One region of the Mesorhizobium sp. M0815 genome, then DNA from elsewhere that is predicted to be linked to it. Evidence: predicted binding sites of a transcription regulator. Region 1 holds the regulator's gene; the other holds the start of a gene.
The links. The regulator LexA, encoded in region 1, represses DNA repair genes until DNA is damaged. The targets are predictions, from matches to a motif close to TGTTCNNNNTGTGTTCNG.

Region 1 (10,151 bases):
GAGATTTCGAACGGTTAGAACTATGTCCGACATCCTGCGCAAGATCGAGGCTTACAAGCGCGACGAGATCGCGGCGGCCAAGGCGCAAGTGCCGTTTGCCGAGATCAAGGCACGGGCAACGGACGCCGAAGCGCCGCGCGGCTTTCTTTCCGTCCTTGAAGCAAAGCGCCAATCCGGCAGGTTCGCGCTGATTGCCGAAATCAAGAAGGCTAGCCCATCCAAAGGCCTGATCCGCGCCGATTTCGATCCGCCGGCGCTGGCCAGGGCCTATGCGGAAGGCGGTGCCGCCTGTCTTTCGGTGCTGACCGACGCACCCTCTTTCCAGGGGGCGCCCGCGTTCCTCAGCGATGCGCGCGCTGCCGTCGAGTTGCCTGCCTTGCGCAAGGATTTCCTGTTCGATCCCTATCAGGTCTACGAGGCCAGGGCATGGGGCGCCGATGCCATACTGATCATCATGGCCAGCGTCGACGACGCGTTGGCAAGAGAACTCGAAGCGACAGCTTTCGGGCTCGGCATGGACGCGCTGGTCGAAGTGCATGACGAGGCTGAGATGGAACGCGCGCTGCAGCTGTCGTCGCGGCTGATCGGTATCAACAACCGCAATCTCCGGACCTTCGAAACCAGCCTCGAGACCTCGGAACGGCTGGTCGCGATGGTGCCCGCCGACCGCCTTCTGGTCAGCGAGAGCGGTATCTTTTCGCATGACGATTGCCGCCGGCTGGAGCGGAGCGGCATCGCCACTTTTCTGGTCGGTGAGAGCCTGATGCGTCAACAGGACGTGGCCGCTGCAACGCGCCTGCTTTTGACGGGCAAGGCGCCGGCAGAGGCGATCTGAGGATGGCGGCCGCCCTCACCCATCTTGGCGCGCGCGGCGAAGCCAACATGGTCGATGTCGGCGACAAGGCTGAGACGGTGCGCACGGCAGTCGCGGAGGGCTTCGTGTCGATGCGGCCCGAGACGCTGGACATGATCCTCGCCGGCGATGCCAAGAAGGGCGACGTGCTCGGTACCGCGCGTATCGCCGGCATCATGGCGGCCAAGAAGACGCATGAACTGATCCCGCTCTGCCATCCACTGCTGCTGACCAGGATATCTGTCGATATCGAGCCGGACGCAGCTTTGCCCGGCCTGAAGGTCACAGCATTGACCCGCGTCACCGGCAAAACCGGCGTTGAGATGGAGGCCCTGAGCGCCGTCTCGGTCGCTTGCCTGACCATCTACGACATGGCCAAGGCGGTCGACCGCGCCATGGTCATCTCCGGCATCAGGCTGGTTGAAAAGACCGGCGGCAAATCCGGCGACTACAAGATCACCGAAGATGGGGTCACCGAGGCAGGCCGCTGATGGCGCTGGTCCCAGTTGCTGAGGCGCTCGAGCGCCTGTTGGACGGCGCAGCTGCACTGCAGGGCGAACGCGTCGCGCTGCTGGATGCCGCCGACCGCGTGCTGGCGGAGCCGGTTGTGGCGCTCCGCACCCAGCCGCCGTTCAACGCCTCCGCCATGGACGGCTATGCCGTGCGGGCGGCTGATATCGCGTCCTTACCAGCAAAGCTTTCGGTGGTCGGCATGGCGCCGGCCGGAAGCGGCTTTGCCGGGACGGTGCAGCAGGGGCAGGCCGTCCGTATCTTCACCGGCGCGCCGCTTCCCGAAGGCGCCGACACCATCGTCATCCAGGAGAACGTCCGCGATCTCGGCCGCGGTGTCGTCGAAGTGACGGAGCCGACGGTGCAGGGGCGAAACATCCGCCGCCTCGGGCTCGATTTCGCCAAAGGCGACGTCCTGCTGCACAAAGGCCGCCTGCTCGACCCGGCGGCCTTGTCGCTGGCGGCATCGGCCAACCACCCCGAGGTCGGCGTGGTCAAAAGGCCGTTGGTCGCCATCATCGCCACCGGCGACGAATTGCTGCCGCCGGGCAGCGAGCTTGGCCCCGACCAGATCATCTCCTCCAACGCCTATGGTGTCGCCGCCGCCGCACAGTCGGTCGGTGCGCGAGTGCTCGACCTTGGCATCGCGCCGGACCGCAGGGAGGCGATCGCTGCGCTGGTGGAAAAGGCCGTGAAGGCTGGCGCGAACGTCATCGTCACGCTGGGCGGTGCCTCGGTCGGTGACCACGATTTCGTCCATGACGTGCTGACCGGGCAAGGCATGACTCTCGATTTCTGGAAGATCGCCATGCGGCCGGGCAAGCCGCTGATGTTCGGGCGGCTGGGCGACATTCGCTGCATCGGCTTGCCCGGCAATCCGGTGGCGAGCCTGGTCTGCACCCAGCTCTTCCTGAAGCCGCTGCTGGCGCGGCTCGGCGGCCGCGCCTTTCAGCAGGATATGCGTGAGGCACGGCTCGGCGCTGCCATGCCGGCCAACGATCTCAGGCAAGATTATGTGCGGGCTGTTGTCACAGACGACGCCGGTACGCTCGTGGCGACGCCGTTCGGCATCCAGGACTCCTCGATGCTGAAAATGCTGGCCGATGCCAACGGGCTGATCGTCCATGCGCCGTTCACGCCCGCCGCGGCGGCGGGCGCCGCCTGCGACGTGCTGATGCTACGCTGAACCTGCCTCACTCCGAGATCAAGGTCCGGGTCAGCGGATGGTCTGGATCGGCCAAACCGTCGATGATGTTGAAATGATGCCGGTCAGGCTCGACCACCGAACTGGTCGCGGCACCCAGGCCGATCCAGATATTGGCCAGCAACGCGCTCTGGCGCAGGAATTCGGCGCGCTCGCCGCCGCCGGCCCAGCAGGTCAGGCGGGCCTTGTCCATCGGGCGCAGCAGCACCGGGCTTTCGGCCTGCGCCTCGGCCTCATCGATCGCCAGCGTCTCGTTCATGCCGGTGCGCATGATCGGGCGCAAATCGTGCACACCCGAGATCGATACGATATGGCGAATGCGCCGGACAATTTCGGGCGCCAGCGGCGTCGTCGTCGTAACCATCCGGCTAACAAGATGGCCACCGGCCGAGTGTCCGGTCAGCATCAGCGGCCCTGCGACCATCCCCGCCGCCTTGCCGATCGCCGCGCCGACTTCCTTGACGATGCCGCCAATGCGCATCTGCGGACAGAGCGTGTAGGACGGCATCGCCACGGCATAGCCGCGATCAACAGCGCCAGCGGCAAGATGCGACCAGAAACTCTTGTCGAATGCCATCCAGTAGCCGCCATGGACGAACACCACGAGCCCCTTGGGCTTGGTGGCCGGCAGGAAAAGATCGAGCCGGTTGCGTGGGCCATCGCCATAGGCCATGTCGAGCCGCGCCCGGCCCTCGGTCGAAAGCACGTCGCGAAAAACCCGCGCGGGCTCGACCCAGGCCGCCGGCCAGCGATCGCTGCCGGCTATGTTGGCGCCATTGGCATAGGCGTTGTCCCAATCGGCAATGTGACGTTCGAACACCCTGCGCCCTCCCCTTGGCAATATGGCCTTGCCGCGTAGCCGTGAGCATCGCGCGGCGCGTCGTCGCCAGCCTCACGATGCCAGCTCTCGCATCAATCTCAAGTGACAGCCGCCTTGATGGCGAAGCGCGCATCCTTCCACGCACCGGTGCGCAGGATGTCCACAAGCACTTCGACGGCCTGCCAGACATCGGCATAGCCGACATAGAGCGGGGTGAAGCCTAAGCGCATGGTCGATGGCGCGCGAAAATCGCCGATCACGCCACGTTCGATCAGCGCGCGCATGATCTGGTAGCCATGCTCGTGCATGAATGAAATCTGGCTGCCGCGTTTTTCCCCGTCGCGCGTGCTTTCGAGCGTTAGCCCGTAAGTGCCGCACTTTGCCTCGACAAGCTCGATGAACAGATCGGCCAGCGCGATGCTCTTCTTGCGCACCGCCGTCATGTCGACATCGTTCCAGATGTCGAGCGCGCCCTTCAGCGTGCGCATCGACAGGACCGGCTGGGTGCCGCACAGAAACCGGCGGATGCCGGTGCCGGCCGCATAGCCTGGCTCGAAGGCGAAGGGCCGTGCATGGCCCCACCAGCCGGTGAGCGGCTGCTGGATGTCGGCAAGATGCCGCTCAGCCGCATAGATGAAGGCAGGCGCGCCCGGTCCGCCATTCAGATATTTGTAGGTGCAGCCAACGGCAAAATCGGCGTTTGCCGTGTCGAGCTCGACTGGCATCGCACCGGCGGTGTGGCAGAGATCCCAGACGATCATCGCCCCGGCTTCCTGGGCCCTGCGCGTCAGCGCCGGCACGTCGCGCAGTTCGCCCGACTTGTAGTTGACGTGGTTGACCAGCACCACGGCGGTGCGTTCGTCGATCAGCTCTTCGATGCTCGGCGCGTCGACCCCCGAGAGGCGCAGCAGCGTATCTTTTCGCGTCGAAACCACACCCTCAGCCATGTAGAGGTCTGTCGGAAAACTGTCGCCCTCGGCGACGATGACCTGCCGCTCCGGCCGCATGGCCATGGCGGCGTGCAGCAGCTTGTAGATGTTGACCGATGTCGTGTCGCAGACCACCGTCTGGCCGGCCGCGGCACCGATCAGGCGCCCGAGCTGGTCGCCAAGTTCGAGCGGCATGTTGAACCAGCCGGCCGTGTTCCAGGCGCGGATGAGATCATGCGCCCATTCTTCGGTCACTGCCTTGCTCAATTCATCGAAAGCGGCACGCGAAGCGGCCCCTAGCGAATTGCCGTCGAGATAGATCACTCCTTGCGGCAGCACAAAGCGGTCGCGCATCGCGCGCAGCGGATCTGCAGCATCCATCGCCCTTATGGCCACGAGATCGGGAATTCCTGTCATGATTTGTCTGCTCCCCAAGATTCACCGCAACGCCGGACACGCATCGACGGCATCCATCGGTCACGAGCGGTTCTCCATTACCTGGTATCGCGCAGCAAGGCTCCACCGGCGACAAGTTGCCTGACCATGCGGTGGAAACCAGGAGCCAAGCCAACCCAAGGTTGGCGTTTTGAGTTCGTTTCGTTCACGGTGCATTGACCAAACCGCACAGTCGATACGGCTTCAATTCCGTGCCCCTTTGCCGGCTGACGGCCGATACCAGTGCCGCCTTCTGGAAACCCAGAGGCCGCAAACGAAAGCAGAATCAAGGCGATGAGGCCCGCGGCGGTGAAAATGCAGCGTCCCGGTTTGGCGAGTGGTATCGTTACCCGAGCCCTAACACATTCATTAAACTTTAAACAGTTGCGGAACACAACTGGAACAGATAGTGTTTGTTCTGGGTTTGTTTTTCTGATTCTGTTGGGGGTCGCTATGCTGACACGCAAACAACACGAACTGCTTATGTTCATCCACGAAAGGCTGAAGGAAAGCGGTATCCCGCCCTCCTTCGACGAGATGAAGGAAGCGCTCGACCTGGCTTCCAAATCGGGAATCCACCGGCTGATTACGGCGCTGGAGGAGCGCGGCTTCATTCGCCGTTTGCCCAACAGGGCCCGTGCGCTGGAGGTGCTGCGCCTGCCCGATTCGATCGCCCCCGGCCTCAATGCGGCACGCAAGTTCTCGCCGAGTGTCATCCAGGGCAGTCTTGGGCAAGGTCCTCGGCAAGGCAAGCCGACATCGTCGCGCGTCCCTGCAGCCGGCAATGACGACGATGTCGTCGCCGCCGTGTCTATCCCGGTGATGGGCCGCATCGCCGCTGGTGTGCCGATCGATGCCATCCAGCACCAGACGCATTCGATCTCGGTGCCGCCGGACATGATCATGGGCGGCGAGCATTATGCGCTCGAGGTCAAAGGCGATTCGATGATCGAGGCTGGCATTTTCGACGGCGACACGGTGATCATCCGCAATGCCGATACGGCGAGCCCCGGTGAGATCGTGGTGGCACTGGTCGACGAGGAAGAAGCGACGCTGAAGCGGTTCCGCCGCAAGGGCGCCTCGATCGCCCTGGAAGCCGCCAATCCGGCCTACGAGACGCGCATCTTCGGACCAGACAGGGTCAAGGTGCAGGGCAAGCTCGTTGGGCTGATCCGCCGCTACTGAGCTGCGCCCTTGGCGCCGGCTTTTGGCTTGTCGGCTCTGCGGTATGGCGGCATGCCCCGCGCCGCGCGTGAAAATTTCCGCTGCACGTGCCAGGGCCGGTATGATTTTTCGACGGCGAAGCGGATTTCGGCGCGTGTTGCCGCTTGTGGATCGAAATAGACGGCCGCACTTCCCGCGCGCGCCAGTTGCCGTTTGGTGACGACGAGGACCAGCCGGTCGTAGTAGCAGGGATTATGGGCGGTGGCGTCGTCGATGACGATCAAGCTGGCAAAGGCGCAGGCTGGCCGTGCAGTATCGCGGTCATTGGCTAGCGCGATGATCGCGCCGGATGGATGCCTGGCAAGGCAGAGACCGTCCGTGCAAATGAACGGCATGCCCGGCGGTAAGTCGGCCGGATCGGCAATGTCGAATTGCGGATCGTTCTTTCCAGGTGTTTCCGGCGCGACGATAGCCTCTGATGTGAGCGCGCGTTTCCAGTTGTCGATGGTGAACTCATTCGGGCGTGCCCGGTTGACCGCGAGTTCACCGCTGCCGATCGGCAGCGCGACGAGCCGTGCGTCCTCCGAGATCAATACATCGGGTACGCGCGTCTGCGTTGTCGTTAGCAAGCCGGCGAGCGCAAAAGGAAGGGCCACGAGCCGCAACCAGGTCGTCGCCATGCTGGCAATGACGAGGGCGATCGTCACCAAAAGGACAGATCTCAGCGAAATCAGCCCGACCGCATCGATCGGCGAGCGCTCGGAGATCCACCCGGACAGGGCGATCATCGCCGTCAGCCCCTTGCCCATCACGTAGAGGAAAGGCCCATCCGCGCCGAACGGCATCGCCAGCGCACTGAGGACGGCGAAGGGCATGACGACCAGTGAGACGATAGGCATGATGGCCAGATTGGCGAACAGGCTGAGCGGCGCCACGCGCTGGAAATGCCATATGGCGAAAAGCGCCGTGGCGCTCCCTGCAATGATCGAGGTCATCGCCAGGCCGCCCATGCCCATCAGTACCTTTCTAGTGGCAAAGCGTAGCGGCGACCGCCGGGGCGGCGGCGTGGTGGCCCCGCCGGCGCGGTAATCGGACCAGCCTGCATAGGCGCCGACAAGGGCCGCCGTCGCGGCGAAGGACATCTGGAAGCTCGGACCGACCACCTCGTGCGGCGACACCAGAATGACCGCGATGGCCGAGATCGCCAGGTTGCGCATGGTGAGCGCGGCCCGGTCGAACAGCACGGCGATAAGCATCACCGCCAACATGATGAAGCTGCGTTCGGCCGCCACCACAATGCCGGAAAAGACGAGGTAGGCCGCAATCGAAAAAAGCGCGGCGGCCGCCGCGTATTTCTTGACCGGCCGTCGCGATGAGAAATCGGGAAACAGCGCAAAGGCGCCGCGCAGCAGCGCCATAATGGTGCCGGCGACCAACGCCATATGCAGCCCCGAGATGGAGATGATGTGGTAGATGCCGGTACGCCGCATCGCTTCGTTGATCTCCTCGGGAATGCCGGCGCGCACGCCGACGATCAGCGCAGCAGCAATCTCGCCCTCGGCGCCGCCGATGCGGCTGCGGATATGGTCGGCGATGGATTCGCGCGCGTCTTCGATCGCGGAAGAAAGCCGCGCGGCAAACGGCATGCTGCCCGACGACACGACTTTCGGATTGCCGAGAAAAAAGCCGCTGCCGCCGATACCGGCAAAATAGCTGTCGAAGGAGAAATCATAGCTGTCGGGCCGCACCGGCCCGGTCGGCGGCAGCAGCCGCACATAGCCGGCGATCTCGGAACCGGCGGTCAGCTCAGCCGGTATTTTCATCGCCGAAACGCGGACCCGTTCCGGCATGTAGCGCAGTGTCGGCCTGGCGGTTGAGATCACATCGATCGTCAGCCTGATGCGGCCGCTCGCCATGGGCTCGAACGATACGACGCGACCCGTGAGGCGCGTCGAGATTTCGGAACCGAGCATATGCGTTCCGACACGCCAGGTCTCGACCTTGGCGGCAAGCACGCCAAGCGCGCAGAGCAACGCCGCCATGAAGCACAGGCGGGTTCTGGGCCACGACCGCGAGGCGACGGCACAGAGGGCTGCCAAGGCGACGATTGCGATCGGCTGTGGAAAGGCCGGCTCCACCGCCAGCGCAAAATATACGATCCCCGCATGCGAGGAACACCGGCACCAGCAGGAAGGCGACCCCACGGTCGAGCTCCAGGCCGACCGCCGAGGTTACGCCGTTGCGGATACGGGACGGTGACGGGAGGCGGAAACGCCGGCGTAGGCGCACGATGGGCTCGGCCGCGGGCACGAGAACCGTTGCTGGGTCGCTCGCCGGCAGCGACGGGGCATCAAAGCGTGGAACCGGCAGCAATGCCGGTGCCGGCAGGACAGGCACGGGCGCGGCAAACAGCAAGCGTTCGCTGACGCCGCTGCCAACGTCCTCGCCCTCGCCCGCACCACGGCCTCGCACAGCCATCGGGTCTGCCCCTTGCGCCCTCGACCTCCTATGCTACATGAACGCGCAACGCGCGAAAGTCCGCAAACCCACTTCCTTCGCCTGCCTGAGAGTTCCATGCCCGACAAGGTCGTCACCCGTTTTGCCCCCTCGCCCACCGGCTATCTGCATATTGGCGGGGCGCGCACGGCGCTGTTCAACTGGCTGTATGCCAAGCACACAGCCGGCACGATGCTGCTGCGCATCGAGGACACCGACCGCGAGCGTTCCACCGATGCGGCAACCGCGGCCATCCTCGACGGGCTTTCCTGGCTTGGCCTGACATGGGACGGTGAGCCGGTGTCGCAGTTCGAGCGTGCGCCGCGCCATCGCGAGGTGGCCGAGGAACTCGTTCGCATGGGCAAGGCCTATTATTGTTACGCGACGCCTGCCGAGTTGGAGGCAATGCGCGAGAGCGCACGAGCCAAGGGGCTGCCTCCCCGCTATGACGGCCGCTGGCGCGACCGCGACCCCTCCGAGGCGCCGGCCGGCGCCAAGGGGGCGATCCGCATCAAGGCGCCGACAGACGGCGAGACGGTTGTGCATGACCGCGTCCAGGGCGACGTGCGCTTTCCCAACAAGGATCTCGACGATTTCATTATTCTGCGCTCGGACGGCAACCCGACCTACATGCATGCCGTCGTCGTCGACGATCACGACATGGGCGTCACCCACATCATCCGCGGCGACGACCATTTGACCAACGCCGCCCGCCAGACGGTGATCTACCATGCCATGGGGTGGGAGGTGCCGTCGATGTCGCATATCCCGCTGATCCACGGTGCCGACGGCGCCAAGCTGTCGAAACGGCACGGTGCGCTCGGCGTCGAGGCCTATCGCGCCATGGGCTACCTGCCGGAGGCGCTGCTCAATTATCTGGCGAGGCTTGGCTGGAGCCACGGCGACGATGAGATCATGTCGATCGCCAACATGATCGCATGGTTCGACATTGGCGACGTCAACAAGGGCGCCGCCCGTTTCGACTTCGCCAAGCTCGAGGCGCTGAACGGCGTGCACATGCGCCGCATGAACGACGCGGCGCTGCTCGACATCTTCATCGCCACTCTGCCCTATCTCGACGGCGGTCCGGCGATCGCAGCTAGCCTCGACGACAGACGCAAGGCGCAATTGCTTGCCGCTTTGCCAGGCCTGAAGGAGCGCGCCAAGACGCTGGTCGAACTTGTTGAAGGGGCTGCATTCCTGTTCGTCGAGCGGCCGATGCCGGTCGACGAGAAGGCGGCGGCGCTGCTCAGCGGTGAGGCGCGCGCGATCCTGCGGGGCGCTCATGCGGCACTGGCCACGATTTCGGACTGGTCTGCCGCCTCGGCGGAAGCCGCGATCCGCGACTATGCGCAGGCCGGCGGCCACAAACTCGGCGCCGTGGCCCAACCTCTGCGCGCCGCGCTCACCGGCAAAAGCACCTCGCCCGGCGTCTTCGATGTGCTGGCCGTGCTTGGCCGCGAGGAAGGCCTGGCGCGGATTGCCGATCAAATCGATTAGGAAACTGGCCCAAGAAGATTGGCATTGAAAGGTGTGTTTCGCAGTGCAACATTGGGTCTTGGCCTAATCTGGCGCGCAGATTCAATTGCGGGCGCAAATGTGCGTATTCCGATGCTTTTGACGTGTTGGGTTCAATGTTTTGCCGTTGCCGGCCTGAGGAAACAAAAAGGAGTTTGCTATGACCGAACCTGCGACAAAGATGGAATTTGGCGGCAAAACCCAGGCGTCGACGGCAAAACT
Region 2 (10,151 bases), on a different contig from region 1:
CCCTCAGCCATTCCACATATTCGTCCGCCGTCATGCCCCCCAGATCCAGCGTACCAGCCATACGGCCGAGCATCTGGCTGAATCTGCGCGAGGCTTCCTCCTTCGACATGTTTTCGTCGACCGCAATGACACGAGCACCGTCCTCGGTGGGGACGAACTCCACCTCCGAGCCCGGGCCGATACCCAGATGATCCCGTATTTCCTTCGGGATGGTCACTTGGCCCTTGGTGGTAACGCGCATGGTAATACCTCGTTGGTATTACTTATTGTTCACTGGAGAACAAGTCAAGAACAAACTTATTCGGCCAGCATCGCCATCCTGTAGGCGATGCTCTGCCTGTGATGCGCGTGACAGATGGCGATGGCCAGCGCATCGGCGGCGTCGTCGGTGTCGAAAGTCGCCTTCGGCATCAGCACCTTGACCATCATATGGATCTGCTTCTTGTCGCCATGGCCGACGCCGATCACCGCCTTCTTGACGGCGTTGGGCGCATATTCGGCAACGGCAAGGCCGGCGCGCGCCGGCACCAGCATGGCGATGCCGCGTGCCTGGCCGAGTTTCAGCGTCGCCGCGGCATCCTTGTTGACGAAGGTCTGCTCGACCGCCGCCTCGTGCGGCATCGTGGCATGCAGGATCTCGGCAAGCCCGTCATGCAATTGGCAAAGACGCACCGCCAGCGCCGCCTTGTCGTCGGACCGTACTGTGCCGGAAGCGACGAAGCGCAGCGAATTGCCAAGGCTTTCGACGATGCCCCAGCCGGTGCGCCTAAGCCCCGGATCGATGCCGATGATGCGAATCGCTTCCCCCATCCGCCAAGTCTACCTTCGGCGGGCAGCGATGCCAGCGAAATGTGAACAAACCAGAAACGGGGCTCGTGATGTCCACAAAGCCTCTGAGACCGTTTCGAAAGTCGCTCCGGCGAGTCATATGGTGGTGGTTTCGAGAACCGGAGCGCAGCGGACATTTGGTCCGTGAGCCCACGCGTGATCCCGAGGGGATCATGCGCAATCAAAGTGCTGCAGTGTCCTTTGCGTGTCCAAAAGGACGCGGCGCTGCAGGTAAGCGGAGAAAACGCCGCCAGATGGCCGCTGGAGTAGAGTTTCCAAACGGTCTCTCAGCCGCGGGCGAAAGCCGTGTTGAGCAACGTGATCTGGTCGGAGACCGGATTGAGGCGACGGCTCGACTGAGGCACCTCGGCGAGGCCGCCATAGATCTCCTCGTCCATGCGGCGCACCAGCGCCTGCAGGCGCAGCGAGCGGTTGACGAGGTCGACGAAATCCGTCGGCAGCTCGGCCCAGCCGGGCGCCTCGTCATGCGCGGAGGCGGTGTCGAGACGCACCTTGGATTTTTCGGAAGCCACCTGATCGCGGGTCATCTCGCCGGAATTCGCCGCCCGCTGCAAAAGCAGCCACGAGGCGACCTGCATCAGCCTGGTGGTCAGCCGCATCGACTCGGCCGCATAAAGCGTCGCCGCCAGCCTCGACAGCTTCTTGGCCTCGGCGCGGCCCTTGCCGTCGAGATATTCGGCCGCCTGCTCGACCAAGCCCATGCCTTCCTGATAGAGCGGCTTGAAGGATTGGGAGAAAACCCGGCGCTCCGCCAGCTTGATGGTGTTCGCGCTCGCCTTCGAAGGCTCGTTCATCGCTGCGCCCCTGCACTTGCCTGACAGCCGGCCGATTCGGCTCTTGGCCGCCATGTCCGGCAGCCTAAACGACTGAAGCTTGAAAATGCGCTTCGCTGCCGGCGAAGGCAAGCACATGTTTAACAAACGGTTAACGGCCGCATTTGGCCCAAGGGGCTCCATGCTGGCGAACAAAAAAAGAGCCGCGGATAAGGCGGCTCTCAGGAGTTTAACAGGGAGGCGTCAAACAAAGTGGCTCCAACCACTCGGTAAGAATCCAGATCACTGGATGGACATAGTAAACGCCTGTAAAGCTTAACAAAGCCTTAACGCAGGGCATATTTTTCGATCAAGCGCCCAGCATCTGTGCCGTAACAGCACAGATGGCCGGCTAAGCCGCCGCTCTCACCACCGGCTGGAAAGTGGGGGCGACGCGCTTGCGCCACGGTTCCTCCAGATCGTGACCGACATACCGAAACAGATCCGCTCGCCGCGCGACATCGTTCCGAAACAGGCGCCGCGCTAAACGCCCGCTCCTCGCAACGAGGCGGAGCAAAATTGCGCTCCGGCAATCATGAAAATTTCTCAAGGAGCGAACAATGGACTGGTACTCGGCCGTTAAATTTCTGCACATCGTCTCGGCGATCCTCTGGGTCGGCGGCGGCTTCACCCTGATGCTGCTTGCGGTACGCGCCGACCGCGCTGGAAACGTCGAAGGCATGTTGCAGGCGATGCGCGCCACTGGCGAGCTCGGTAACCGGTTCTTCGCGCCGATGTCGATGCTGACATTGCTCTTCGGCCTCATCATGTGCGGCTTCTGGGTCGGCTTTTCCGATTTGTGGGTGCTGATCGGCCTTGCCGGTTATGCGACGACCTTCTGCATCGGCATGTTCGTCTTCAAGCCGACTGCCGACCGCATGGCAGGCATGATCGCCAAGGATGGCGTGACGCCGGCGGTGCTTGCCCAGGGCCAGCGCGTCCTCAATGCCGCGCGCTTCGACTATTCGGTGATGCTGATGATCATCGCGGACATGGTGCTGAAGCCGACACTGCACGACATCACCATTCTTGGCTGCATGGCGTTCGTGCTGGCAACCGGCGCTGCTCTCGCGCTTGGCAGGACGCGGCCGCTGCTGCCGAGTGCCGCCTGAGGTTTAAGGAATCCGGCGGCGGCCGCCTGGGGCCGCCGTCTTACAGAAGGCCGGCGATGCCGTCCCACAGAAGCTTGACCGCGACGACCGCCACGGTCGCATAGGTGAAGGGATAGAACAGCTCCGGCCGCATCCGCCGCACCAGCCAGGCGCCGGCGATTGTCGACAGCGGCGCCAGCGGCATCAGCACCGCCGACGCGGTCAAATTGGTGGTGTCGAACTGGCCGAGCGCGAAATAGGGGATGAGCTTCAGTGCATTGGTGACGGCGAAGAAGATCGCCGCGGTGCCGGACAGCACCTTCGGATCCAGCCTGATCGGCAACGCATAGACCTGAAAAGGCGGGCCGCCGACATGGGCGACGAAGCTGGTGAACCCGGCAACGGTACCCCAGAAGCCGGCGGCAACGCGGTTGGGCTCCGCCGCGTGGCCGGCACCGTGGCGGAGTTGCAAATAGAGCCAGCGCAGCACGAAGATCAGGGCGACCGCGCCGACGATCAGCCGGACCATCTCTTCGGTTACAAGTGCCGCCGTCAGCCAGCCAAGGGCAATGCCGATCACGGCACCCGGCATCATGTCGGCCAGCATCTTGCGGTCGAAGATACCCCACCATGTCCACACCGAGACAATGTCCATCAGGCACAGAATTGGCAGAAGAATTGCGGCAGCCTGAACCGGCGGCATGGTCAGCGCCATCAATGGCACGCCGACAAAGCCGACGGCGCCGCCGAAGCCGCCTTTCGACAGGCCGACGAGGATGACGGCCGGCATGGCCGCGGCATAGAACCAGGGATCGATGAGCAGGCCTGACATGGGGAAAGGAGGCTGGAGGGAAAGTTGAACTCTGGAATAGACCAGAAATGGCCAGACCGCGACCGCAAATACGTGGGCCACGCCACCGGAGCCCGTCACATATTTGGCATGTCGAGCGGCGGCGGGCGTCTCCGGATCGGCTGCGCCTTGATGATGGCGGTGCTGGTTTCGGCCTTGTCGGCGATGCGGTCGAGAATCCCGTCGAGCTCGCCGATCGAGCGGACGAACAGCCGGGCGACGAAGCAGTCATCGCCCGTCACCTTGTCGCATTCGCCGAATTCCGGGATTTCCTCGATCAGCTTCTGGACGATGTGCAGCTTACCGGGCAACGGCCGGATGCGAACGATCGCCTGCAAGGCGTAGCCGAGCGCCTGCGGATCGATGTCGATGGTGAATGCGCGAATGACGCCGCGATCCTCAAGCCGCCGAAGCCGCTCCGAAACGCTTGGCGACGACAACCCGACCTGCAGCGCCAGTTCCTTCAGCGAGGTCCGTGAATCCCTGACCAGGATATCGAGGAGCTTTCTATCGAGCTCGTCCAGCATTTTACAATTCCAAGAAAAAGCCGATGTTTACCTAATTAAATTAGGTTCGTTCTGCATATCACCAGCTACAAGTCATGGAAAGGCCCATATCTGCCGTGGGATTATAGAATCTCAACGGGTTTCGGGAGCATCCATGGACAACACGGTACGCGGCACGATCGAAATGACTGCGGCGATGGCGATCCTCGGCACGATCGGCTGGTTCGTCGTCCTGTCCGACCAACCCATCATGGACGTGGTGTTCTGGCGCTGCGCCTTCGGTGCGGTAACGCTGCTGGTTATCTGCACGGCGCTGGGACTGCTGCGCGGCAGGCTGTCGCTTCGCATTGTCGCGATCGCGGCTCTCGGCGGTGCTGCCATCGTTATCAACTGGCTGCTGCTGTTCAGCGCGTTTTCCCGCGCGTCGATCTCGATCGCCACGGCTGTCTACAATACGCAACCCTTCATGCTGGTCGGTTTTGGCGCGCTCTTCTTCTCCGAACGGCTGACGGTGACCAAGCTGACCTGGCTCGGCATCGCCTTCGCCGGCATGCTGCTGATCGTGCAGGCCGCGCCCGATGCAGGCGATCATGGTACGGATTACTTTACCGGCATTGCGATGGCGCTGGCCGCGGCTTTCTTCTGGGCCGTTGCGGCTATCGTCACCAAGAAGCTCAAAGGCACGCCGCCGCACCTGATCGCCCTGATCCAGGTCTGCGTCGGCGTTCTCATGCTGGCACCTTTCGCCAATCTCACCCACCTTCCCGCCGATGCGCGGAGCTGGGTCATGCTGGCGACGCTCGGCATCGTCCATACCGGCCTGATGTACATCCTCATGTACGGCGCCATCCAGAAACTGCCGACGCATCTGCAGGGGTCGCTGTCCTTCATCTATCCAGTCGTCGCCATCCTCGTCGACGTCGTCGCCTTCGGCCACCGGCTGCATCCGGCGCAGATCGCCGGCGCCGCCGCCATCCTGGTCGCCGCCGCCGGCATGAACCTCGGCTGGTCGCTTTGGAAATCGAAAGTGCCTGCGTAGAGCCCGCAAGCGACCAGGCGAGGAGAATTTCGGCCAACGGTAGTCATGCGCCGAGCCCCGATAGATCTAGCCGGCAATCGTGATCCCCCTGCCGCCTGTTCAATCCCCGCACTTTGCTCTATGCCGCAATGCTACCATCTTCGCCCGGCATAGGCGATAACCGGGACCGAACACCAATGAATGACGCAACGCCCCCCAACCGCTGCCGTATCGTGTTGATCGCGCCGCCGAACGTGCCGGCCGAGCGCATCGCCGCAGCCTTCGACGGCGGTGACGTCGCCTCGCTGATCCTGCCGGAAAACGGCATGGACGAGGCCGCCTTCCAGGCCTTTGCCGAGCAGATCGTGCCGGTGGCGCAAGCGGCCGGCATTGCCGTCATCATTGCTGGCGACACCCGCATCGCCGGCCGCGTCCAGGCCGACGGCATCCATGTCGAGGTCGGCAAGGACGAGCTCGCCGAAACGATCGAACACTTCCAGGCCAGGATGATGGTCGGCACCGGCGGCGCCAAGACCCGCGACGACGCGCTGGAACTTGGCGAGGTCAGGCCCGATTATATTTTCTTCGGTCGCTTCGGCTACGACAACAAGCCGGAGCCGCATCCCCGCAACCTGTCGCTCGGGCAATGGTGGGCGGACGTGATCCAGATCCCTTGCATCGTCATGGCCGGATCCGATCTTGCCTCGGTGGAAGCTGTCGCCGCCACCGGTGCCGAATTCGTGGCGCTTTCCAGCGCGGTTTTCGCCGGCGACGTCGATCCGAAGACGGCGGTTGCCACCGCCAACGCGCTGCTCGACGAAACCGCACCGCGCTTCGAGGACTGACGTGCTCTCTCGGACGATCCTTTTCAGCGCTTTTCTCGCAACGGCCGTAACCCAGGCGATAGCGGCGGAACCCGTTCCGCTGCCGCAGCCGAGGCCGGATTCCAGCGAGCCTGCCGACAAGCCGTTTCTCCCACCATTGCCGCAGCCCGCCACCACGGCCCCTTTGCCGTCGGCCGATACCATCAACCCCGACCGCTTCGGCGCAAAACCGTCCGACGCCGCCTACGGCGCCTTTCAGCGCGGCCTCTACAAGACGGCCTACAACCTTGCGATTTCCCGTGCTCAAAACGGCGATCCGGCGGCACAGACGCTGGTGGCCGAGATATTGTCGCGCGGCCTCGGCGTGCCGGTCGACGCGGCAGGGGCGGCGAAGTGGTATGCGCTTGCCGCCGAGCAGGGCATCCCGGAATCGCAATTCCAGTATGCGCTGATGCTGCTCGATGGCCGCTACGTCAAAAAGGACGAGAAGGAGGCCTATGCGCTGATGCAGGCCGCCGCCGAAGCCGGCAACCGCCTGGCGCAGTTTAATTTTGCCCAGCTGATGGTCGAACAGGAGCCCGGCGATGCCGGTATTGCCAAAGCCGTATCCTATTACGAGCGCGCCGCCGCGACCGGGCTTGCCGACGCACAATATGCGATGGCACAGGTCTACGCCAATGGCGCCGGCGGCAAGCCGCGCGACGATGTCCGCGCCCGCGGCCTGCTGGCACAGGCTGCGCGGCAGAACTACGACACGGCGCAGATCGATCTCGCCACCTGGATGATCGAGGGGCGCGGCGGCGCCCGCGACCTGAAATCGGGCTTTAACTGGATGAAGCAGGCCGCAGAAGGCGGCAACGTCGCCGCCCAGAACCGTCTCGCCAAGCTCTACATGAACGGCATCGGCACCGATCCGGATCTGATCCTCGCCGGCGCCTGGTATGTTGTCGCCCGCCGCGCTGGGCTCATCGACCAAGAGATGGATGATTTCCTGCAGGGCCTGACCGACGAGCAGACGCAGCAGGCGCTGCAACGGGCCAATCGCCTGCCCTGACTGTGATCTCGCGACTCATTGCACCCGGACTCGCAAGCGCGAGGCTCATTGCGTATGATCGAGCACGACCTTGCCGAAGGGCGAGCCGTGTTCAAGGTACCGAAAGGCTTCGGCGGCCTGGGTCCACGGTACGACCCGGTCGATCACCGGTCTCAATCGGTTGACGACAATGGCGCGGTTCATCGCCTCGAAGGATTCGCGTGAGCCCACCGGTATGCCTCGCGCCCTGACCTGCCGGCGGAAGATGTCGAGCGGGTTGATGGCGCCGTCACTGCCGCCGAGATAGCCGATGACGTTGATCTGGGCGCCGCGCGCCGCTGCCCTCAGCGATTGTGTAAAACTCTGCGGTCCGCCAACCTCGATGATATGGTCGGCGCCGCGCCCATCCGTCAATCCCAACACGGCCGATGCCCAGTCGGGGACGCTGCGATAGTTCACGCCATCATGCGCGCCCAGTTGCTTTGCCCGTGCAAGTTTCTCGTCGCTGCTCGACGTCACGATGACGCGCGCCCCGGCAGCGGCGGCGAATTGCATCGCAAACAAGGAAACGCCGCCGGTGCCGAGACAAAGTACGGTGTCGCCGGGCTCGACGCTGCCCTCTGTAAACAGCGCGTGCCATGCCGTCACGCCGGCGCAGGGCAGCGTCGCCGCCTCGAAGTCGCTCAGATTGGCCGGCGCCAGCACCGCCGCCTGTTCATCGAGCCGAGCAAATTCGCTGAGCAGCCCGTCGATCGGGCCGCCACGTTGATAGGAGGGCTCGGCCATCGCGAAACTGCCGCCGACCCAGCGCTGCCAGAACGTGCCGCAGACCCGGTCGCCGATCTGGAACCTGCTGACCTCGGCGCCGACGGCTACGACTTCGCCGACGCCGTCCGACAGCGGCACCAGCGGCAATGCAAACTTCGTGTGATAGCTGCCGCGGACGATCTCGGCATCGCGGTAGTTCAGCGCCGTCGCCTTCACCTTCACAATCATCTCTTGGCGCCCTGGTTCAGGCATCGGCCGCTCGACCATTCTGAGATTCTCGAGGCCGCCCGGGCTCTGCAATTCGATCGCTTTCATCGTGTTCCTTCTCTGCTGGTGCTGCCGGAGGAAAATCGCTTGCCATCCATCGGATTTCAAATTCATAATGTTCAGCATAATTATGCCTCTCTGACATGTTCAGGTGTCTCGTGCTCGAAGAACTGAAAACACTGGCCCTCTTTGCCGAGGAGGGTTCGATTCAGAAGGTGGCTCGACGCCTGCCGTTGACGCAGCCGGCCGTCACCCGCCAGATCCAGCGGCTGGAGGAGATGCTCGGCACGGAATTGCTCGACCGCCGGCTAAAGCCGTCGCGACTGACCCCGGCCGGCGTAGAGGTGCTGGCACGCGGCAAGGACATTCTCGCCGCCGTCGACGCGCTGCGATCATTCGCCAGGGGCAACGAGCCGGAGGGTCTGCTGCGGCTCGGCCTCGCCCATGGACTTTGCGACAAAGCCGTGGCCGCCGCCATTGCTGATGCCGTGGCGCGGTTTCCGAAGGTTTCGCTGCGTCTGAAGAGCGGTTGGAGCCTTGAGCTGGCCGACCAGCACAAGCGCGGACAGCTCGACCTCGCCTTCATCCTGGACGGCGGCAATTCCAAAACTGGCGACGGCGTTGTCGGAACCGAGCCCCTCGCCATCATCGCCGCCGAAAACACCGGCCGGCAAGCCGACGTCAAGACCATGCCCTGGGTTCTCAGTCCTGAACCTTGCGACGCGCGCCGGCGGCTGGCGGCTGCCCTTGCCGAGGGCGGCCACAGGTTGATGGTCGGCGCCGAGATTCAGGACAGCGCGCTCCAGATCGACTGGGTTCGTCGAGGCCAAGGCCTTGGCCTGCTGCCCAAGCGGCTGCTGCAGGAAAAGCTGCCGGAGGGCATTGCCCTGGTCGACGCTCCCGGCCTCGAGCTGTCGCTGCGAATTGTCGTCTTGCGTTCGCCGCACCTGCATCTTTTAACAGAGGTAGCCGACGCCATGAGCGCGGCCGTAACCGCCATCGTCAGGACGGACTGAGGCTGCCGCGCCGCGCTGCCGGGCGAGCTTCGTTCCCGCTTCATCGGAAGGCGCTCCTTGCCTCTGCTAGCGATTTGTGGTCTTGGAGGCGCCAAATTGCCCTTTGCGGCGATCATCTCATTTCCGGATCACCTCACCATGGCCAAGATCAATGGCAACGAAATCCGTCCCGGCAACGTCATCGAGCATGATGGCGGCCTTTGGGTGGCGGTCAGGACCAACACCGTCAAGCCCGGCAAGGGCGGCGCCTACAACCAGGTCGAACTCAAGAACCTGATCAACGGCACCAAGCTCAACGAGCGCTTCCGTTCGGCCGAGACGGTCGAGCAGATCCGGCTCGATCTGAAGGATTTTTCCTTCCTCTACGAGCAGGGCGACGCGCTGGTGTTCATGGACACCGAAAGCTACGAGCAGCTCGAATTGCAAAAGGAGTTCGTCGGCGATCGCGCCGCCTTCCTGCAGGACGGCATGATGGTGACGGTCCAGCTCTATGACGAAAGGCCGATCGGCATTTCGCTGCCCGACCAGGTGACGCTGACCATCACCGAGGCCGACCCGGTGGTGAGGGGCCAGACGGCAGCCTCGTCCTACAAGCCGGCGATACTCGAAAACGGCATCCGTGTGCTGGTGCCGCCGTTCATCGGCTCGGGCGAGCGTATCATCGTCGATACCAACGAAATCACTTACGTACGCCGCGCCGACTAAGGCGTGATCCCGAAAAGTGGCAGACTTTTTGGATAGGATCACGCGTCAAAGCAGATAGGCGCAGCGACAGGAAGAAGAGCAATGGCGCGTTCCGCGATCCTCAATGTCATGGTCCAGGCCGCAATGAAGGCCGGCCGCTCGCTGTCGCGCGACTTCGGCGAAGTGCAGAACCTGCAGGTCTCGATGAAGGGGCCGGGCGACTATGTCAGCCAGGCCGACCGCAAGGCCGAAGACATCGTCTTTGCCGAACTGTCCAAGGCGCGGCCCGGCTACGCCTTCCTGATGGAGGAACGCGGCGTGATCGAGGGCGACGACGGCCAGCACCGCTGGATCGTCGATCCGCTCGACGGCACCACCAATTTCCTGCACGGCATCCCGCTGTTCGCGATCTCGATCGCGCTGGAGCGCCAAG

Region 2: a site for LexA is predicted at 852-869, ahead of ruvC (crossover junction endodeoxyribonuclease RuvC). Genes of this name have one in related genera too.

What each region holds. Positions count from the first base shown of each region.
Region 1 covers NZ_JAMYOU010000001.1:42,903-53,053, forward strand. Annotated here, with positions in the region: gene trpD (anthranilate phosphoribosyltransferase) at 1-18, shown strand, start outside; gene trpC (indole-3-glycerol phosphate synthase TrpC) at 23-835, shown strand; gene moaC (cyclic pyranopterin monophosphate synthase MoaC) at 838-1,344, shown strand; gene NKI01_RS00195 (molybdopterin molybdotransferase MoeA) at 1,344-2,549, shown strand; gene NKI01_RS00200 (hormone-sensitive lipase) at 2,557-3,387, opposite strand; gene kynU (kynureninase) at 3,486-4,733, opposite strand; gene lexA (transcriptional repressor LexA) at 5,205-5,936, shown strand; partial or broken gene NKI01_RS00215 (ComEC/Rec2 family competence protein) at 5,930-8,393, opposite strand; gene gltX (glutamate--tRNA ligase) at 8,490-9,911, shown strand; gene gltA (citrate synthase) at 10,090-10,151, shown strand, end outside.
Region 2 covers NZ_JAMYOU010000002.1:108,361-118,511, forward strand. Annotated here, with positions in the region: gene NKI01_RS03145 (AbrB/MazE/SpoVT family DNA-binding domain-containing protein) at 1-241, opposite strand, end outside; gene ruvC (crossover junction endodeoxyribonuclease RuvC) at 298-810, opposite strand; gene rcdA (protease adaptor protein RcdA) at 1,116-1,643, opposite strand; gene NKI01_RS03160 (DUF2269 family protein) at 2,222-2,773, shown strand; gene NKI01_RS03165 (sulfite exporter TauE/SafE family protein) at 2,814-3,584, opposite strand; gene NKI01_RS03170 (Lrp/AsnC family transcriptional regulator) at 3,680-4,129, opposite strand; gene NKI01_RS03175 (DMT family transporter) at 4,263-5,147, shown strand; gene NKI01_RS03180 (thiamine phosphate synthase) at 5,324-5,971, shown strand; gene NKI01_RS03185 (tetratricopeptide repeat protein) at 5,973-7,004, shown strand; gene NKI01_RS03190 (zinc-dependent alcohol dehydrogenase family protein) at 7,050-8,066, opposite strand; gene NKI01_RS03195 (LysR family transcriptional regulator) at 8,162-9,034, shown strand; gene efp (elongation factor P) at 9,173-9,739, shown strand; gene NKI01_RS03205 (inositol monophosphatase family protein) at 9,821-10,151, shown strand, end outside.